2 regions of the Parabacteroides sp. AF18-52 genome follow, and region 2 is predicted to be linked to the other one. Evidence: riboswitches for the same ligand, from Rfam matches in the RefSeq annotation. Region 2 holds a riboswitch; the other holds the start of a gene.

Region 1 (3,218 bases), on a different contig from region 2:
TTCGTAAAAGAATATTGGGGTGAAGGTTCAAACCGTGCCCAAAACTGGCAACGTTACGACATGGGAGGAAGTGCCTCACTGAAGTTTGAAGAAGGTGTAGACAGCTATGTTCCTTATGCCGGTAAAATGAAAGACAATCTGAACCTGACATTAGGCAAGATCAAAGCTACCATGTGTAGTTGCGGTGCTATCGCAATCCCCGCCTTACAGAAAAATGCCAAGATCACGCTGGTATCTTCAACGAGTATCGTAGAAGGTGGTGCACACGATGTGATCCTGAAAGAACAGAATTAAGTAATCCTATCTGAGATATTTAATCCCCCAACTGTAATCTCTTCATTCGTGAGCTTACTGTTGGGGGATTTTTTCTATCAATTATTTATATCTACAGAAATCCGATATTTTGAAAACAGACGTAAATATCTCCTATAAAACATATAGAAAACAGAGGTAAAATAACATTATATCAAACGGAGATTATTAGAAACCAAATATTTGAATATCTTTGAGGATAATAAAAACATTCGGTTATATAATACACAATAGACAAAGGAGATATAGAGTCGCTAGTATATGAAAAGAAGAAGAAAGAAAAGAAGTACCAAGCAGTATGCGGTTATTGCTTTCTACGAAAAAAACAACAGATGGCCTGCACCTTCGTCGCAAAATGTAAAAGAGCGGCATCTAGGTGAGTGGATTACCAGATGCAGATTTATCAGGAACCATTCTTCGGAGAAACTTACAGAAAAGCAGATTCAATTAATTGATAGAATCGATGCGGATAAGGCTCAAAAAAAGACAGAACGGTGGATGGCTAATTATGAGATGTTGAAAGACTTTGTGGAAAAAGAAAAACGATGGCCTTCCGTCAATGCATCAGAACCGGAAGAAATCAGACTTGTCAACTGGTGCCTGTCACAACGGATTACCAGAAAAAACACCCCCAAAAGCAAACAAAATAAAGAACATATCAAACTGTTGGATGATATCGGTTTCCATTGGAGTTCAAACAACAAAAGAAGAACATGGAAAGAATCGTTCAACCTGGTCAAGGATTATTATGCCCGTACCGGTCAATGGCCTGCCCATACCAGAGATCCGGAAGAGTCGAGACTGGCGAAGTGGTGTAGTAAAATGAGAGCCTATAAAAACCGAACGGATACAAGTGTAACGCTTTCTCCCGGACAGATCAAAAAATTGAGTAATTTAGGTTTCGACTGGACCAATAGCCAGGAGAATAACAGACGCTCACCGGAAAATACCAACAGGATATGGATCGAGAGATATCATCATTTTTGTGAGTTCACAACAAACAACAAACGATACCCTAAGGCGAAATCCGGAGATCCCCAGGAAGAGTCTCTGTATTCATGGTGGATGAGAATGGCTTATTTGAAAAGAAAAGGCAAGCTCAGTAACGAACGTATCCATCTACTTGATTGTATCGGATTCAGATGGGGGAAAGGGAATGAATAGTTGAAAACAAAATTTCCCCACTCTGTCCCCGAAAGATAGGCGCATTCAGGTATTACTTTTATTCTAAAAAATATATTTATATTTGCTGCGATTTTTGGTTCATATAAAATAGACTCTATGAATATGATTAAAAGGGAATCAGGTGTGAATCCTGAGCAGACCCGCTGCTGTATTCTCCACAAAAGTCTTTGAACAACAAATACATCCACTGTTCATCAATGAATGGGAAGGAACGTTCAAAGATGGAGTAAGTCAGAAGACCTGCCAAAATCTTTTTTCTAAGGCTAACGTGGAATATAGCTGAAAGATATGACCAATGGAAAAATTCTAATTTTTCTTTTATCTTTTGTACTAAATTTTCAATTGTTTAGCTGTAATTTTTGTTATTTTTTCAATATTAATAATAATTATTATGGTTACATCATTTACTCGTTGCAGAACTCCATTTTTAATATGGCTGTTTCTGTTTATTTTATTTATTCCCATTTGTACCTTTGCACAAACTAACAGAATGGTTAGTGGTTATATTGTTGATGAAAGCAATAAGGCGTTAGAAAACATTGTAATTTTCATCAAAGGGTCGGAGTTGAGAACGATTACAGATGACAATGGCTACTACTCCATAAATTTAGAAGACTCAAAAAATCATGTATTGATAACCAACAGTTACAATACCGTTTCCGCTGTCCGCGACATTCCTGATGGCGAACAGGATTACAGATTGGATATTCAGCTGTCATATAAATCATTAAGCCTTCCCGAGGTAGATATTACAGGAGCCAAACCCCAAAGCTACAATTCTGATATCGCCTTTTCTGCAACCCGCATGGAAATTCCGGTGCTGGAGATACCGGGATCGGTTGGTATTGTAACAAGAAAATTAATTGAAGACCAGCAGGCAACCACCATGACAGAAGTAGTACGAAATCTGGGTGGTGTCAAAGGAGGAGCTTCTGGTGAAGCCGGTAACATTAACGAGGTATTTTCTTCCCGTGGCTTTTCTATGACAAACTCCCGCAATTATTTCAGAAATGGAGTACGTTATCTCAAATTCTCAAATGATGCTCTCTCAAGTATCGAACGCATCGAAATACTAAAAGGACCTGCATCCGTTCTTTATGGAGCCGTAGAACCTGGTGGTATAATTAATTTTATCACCAAGCCGACTTTATATACTCCCCGCTATGGAGCTTCCATCAGATATGGCAGTTATGATTATAAACAGGCGGCCATCGACTTAACCGGTCCAATAAACACGAAAAAAACAATACGCTATCGCCTGAATGCGATGTACGAAGACGCAGATAAATTCCGTAAACCGCAAAATAGTAAACGATATGACATCACTCCAACCATTGACATTGATTTAGGAAGAAAGACTACTCTTAATCTTGATGCAGACATTTTCAGGGACAAGAGAACACATGATCCCGGAGTTTTACATATAAACAATGAAATTATCGATCATGGGTTCAAAACTTTTTTAGGTGAACCATGGGCTTATGGAAAGTTTACCAACACCAGTTTCGGCTATGAGTTGAAGCACCGTTTTAATAAAGATTGGACATTCAGAAGTTCTGCCCGCCAATATTTCACCCATGAAGACCGTCTGTATTTTCAGATGAAGACACCTCAAAAAGATAGTACAATCACTAGACGTCTAGCACATTGGGATGCAAAAATCAATTATTTAAATCTGATTGAAGAAATTAGCGGTAATTTCACAACAGGCTTTATCAAAC
Region 2 (3,218 bases):
TTGGCATCCTCCGAACCGGTTATCCAGGCAAGATCGTTTTGTTCGATAGAGGTTGCATTTATATAGTCTTTAATAAAAACAGTACTCTCCCATCTTCCGTCGAAAAAAGACTGATTGTAAGTCAATCCGAGAATATGCTTGGTCAGTACATCGTTGGTCGGTTCAAAAGTTTCGTCGACATCATCACGGCGTTTATTTCCGGTACGGTTAAGCAGATAGTTCAGACTGACAGAATGATGCCGGTTGATCGCATAATCGACACCTCCGCGGAAAATAGTCATTGGACGGTTGTAATGACGCATGGAACGTCCACGGCCATTAAGCTCATTTCGGGATGAGGGAGTAAAATCACCGTTCCAGTCATAGATACGATAAGCAGTATCGACGGTAAGCGACGCGTCCCAGGTATGGGAAAACGATGCGCTCGTATTGATTTTCTCAAACCGTTTTTGATAACGGGCTGATACATTCCAGGCATCGGAATGACGCTCTGCATTACCGATCACCTTTGTCTGGATAGACCCTGTCTGTATTTCTTTATCTATTTTGGAATAAGATCCGGAAACAAAGAAAGCATCTGCCCACGCTTTATCGACAAAGCCTGCTTCCAATTGTCCTAACAAGGAAAAATAATCGTCATGGAACCGTTTACGGTTGACTTCAATATATTTACGGCTATCTTCATCCCATACCTCGACACCTTTCATCTTATAATCATTCTTAGAATAATTGACACCGACGGTCGGCTTGATGATCAATCCGGTCTTCGGTTCTACGAATTGGGCATTCAGGTCAGCTCTATGAGTATGGAAAGAACCTATACCATAAGAAGCATCCAGATAATTCTTTTTTTCCTGACTGGTAATAATATTAATGGCGCCCCCCAGAGCATCCGAACCCAGGCTGGCAGGAACTACCCCTTTATATATTTCCACCCTGTCAATGATATTGACAGGAAGATTTGCCAGCGAGACACCGCTTCCTTTTGTATCCAGAGGCATCCCATCGATAAAGTAACGGACGGAATTGCCTGATAACCCATTAATAGAAAGATCGAAGTCGGAACCGACTCCACCTTCCTCCCTGATCTTTATACCGGTTGTCCGGTTCACGATCTCATTGAGGTTCTTCAAGGAGTTGATCTGCGGCTTTATATCGAGGGCATTTACTGAAAAAGCACTTTCTTTGATCTTCTGGGTTTTCGATTTGCCATATACCTCCACCGAATTCAGAGTAACGGAGTTTTCCTCCATTGTGAAATTCACTGTTTTATTCTTACGGATATCTATCTGGGTCTTTATCGTATTATACCCTAATGAAGTGACAATAACAGTATGTCTTCCCGGAGTTACAGTCAAGGAATAATATCCCCGATCGTTTGTATAAGTACCGACCGTCGTATTCTCCAGGGCAACTGTCACCGAAGAAAGCGGAATACCCTCCTGGTCTTTGACTTCACCGGAAAGAGTCACTTTATTCTGCGCCGACAGATTGGCAGAAAACAAGTAAATAAATAGAAAAAGGACATGTATGAAACCTCTCATTTCATCAAGTTTGTTAACCGTTATTATACTGTATGCTCCCGATGAAATAAAATAGAACACATGAACAGACAAAGCCCCAATAATATAGTGAAAAGCTCTAACTCATATGTTTTCAGCCCTATTTCCCGAAAGCCTTCAACTATTATTCTGGCAGGTCTTCTGACTTACTCCATCTTTGAACGTCCTTCCCATTCATTGCGAACAGTGGATTGAGTCGTGTTCAAAGACTTTGGCGGAGCTTACAGCAGCGGGTCTGTTCAGGATTTTCACCTGATTCCCTTTTCATCACTCTTCCGTAGAAATGGAATCGTGACACCAAAATTCGGGTACAAAGGTAAAGATTATTTTTAAACGGAAAGCTATTTTTTATAAATGATCGCTGATTTGTACGAATGGAACAAACTATTCTTTACTTTTGTCTGCAGAAACAATTACATAGCAAACATTTAATAACATGAGCAATTCATTTAAGCCGGCAACTTTGTGTGTACAAGGTGGTTGGCAACCGAAAAAGGGAGAACCGCGTGTACTCCCAATCTATCAAAGTACTACCTTCAAGTATGAAACCAGCGAACAGATGGCGAAATTATTCGACCTGGAAGAGAGCGGCTATTTCTATACCCGCCTACAAAACCCGACCAACGATGCTGTTGCCAGTAAGATAGCAGCTTTGGAAGGTGGTGTTGCAGCCATGTTGACTTCATCCGGACAGGCAGCTAACTTCTTTGCCTGTTTCAATATCTGCGAAGCCGGCGATCATATCGTAAGTGCTACCGGTATTTATGGAGGTACATACAATTTATTGTCCGTCACATTAAAGAAACTGGGTATCGAATGTACTTTCATCGACCAGGATGCCAGTGAAGAAGAGATCAGCAAGGCATTCCGTCCGAATACAAAGTTATTGTTCGGCGAAACGATTTCCAATCCGGGAGTAATGGTACTGAATATCGAAAAGTTCGCTCATATCGCCCATAAACATGGGGTACCATTGATCGTCGATAATACGTTTGCCACACCGATCAACTGCCGTCCGTTCGAATGGGGAGCAGATATCGTAACCCATTCTACAACTAAATATATGGATGGACATGCAACTGCTGTTGGAGGCTGTATCGTCGATAGCGGTAACTTCGATTGGGAAGCACATGCCGACAAATATCCGGGCCTTTGCCAGCCGGACGAGTCTTATCACGGATTGACTTATACAAAGACATTCGGCAAGATGGCGTATATCACCAAAGCGACCAGCCAGTTGATGCGTGACCTGGGATCTATCCAGTCTCCACAGAATGCATTCTTACTGAACTTAGGTTTGGAGACTTTACATCTGCGCATGCCACAGCATTGTAAAAATGCGTTGGCTGTTGCTAAATGGCTTCAGAATTGCGACAAAGTAGCCTGGGTGAACTATCCGGATCTGGAAGGTAATAAGTATTATGAGTTGACAAAGAAATATCTGCCGAACGGTTCATGCGGTGTGCTGTCATTCGGATTGAAAGGCGGACGCGATGTTTCCATTAAGTTTATGGATAGCCTGAAACTGGCTGCTATCGTTACCCACGTAGCAGATGCCCGTACTTGTGTACTTCACCCGGCAAGCCATACGCACCGTCAATTGACAGACGAACAGTTGAAGGAAGCTGGTATTGCTCCTGACCTGATCCGTTTCTC

What was found. Region 2 has a riboswitch for cobalamin ahead of DWX23_RS03885 (TonB-dependent receptor). Riboswitches for the same ligand answer to the same signal wherever they lie in the genome.
Region 1: another riboswitch for cobalamin. It lies ahead of DWX23_RS07430 (TonB-dependent siderophore receptor); the one in region 2 lies ahead of DWX23_RS03885 (TonB-dependent receptor).

What each region holds. Positions count from the first base shown of each region.
Region 1 is NZ_QUGR01000003.1:143,313-146,530, reverse strand. Features, by position in the region: gene DWX23_RS07440 (IMP dehydrogenase) at 1-294, shown strand, start outside; gene DWX23_RS07435 (helicase associated domain-containing protein) at 574-1,476, shown strand; cobalamin riboswitch at 1,555-1,760, shown strand; gene DWX23_RS07430 (TonB-dependent siderophore receptor) at 1,889-3,218, shown strand, end outside.
Region 2 is NZ_QUGR01000002.1:23,262-26,479, forward strand. Features, by position in the region: gene DWX23_RS03885 (TonB-dependent receptor) at 1-1,544, opposite strand, end outside; cobalamin riboswitch at 1,676-1,879, opposite strand; gene DWX23_RS03890 (O-acetylhomoserine aminocarboxypropyltransferase/cysteine synthase family protein) at 1,999-3,218, shown strand, end outside.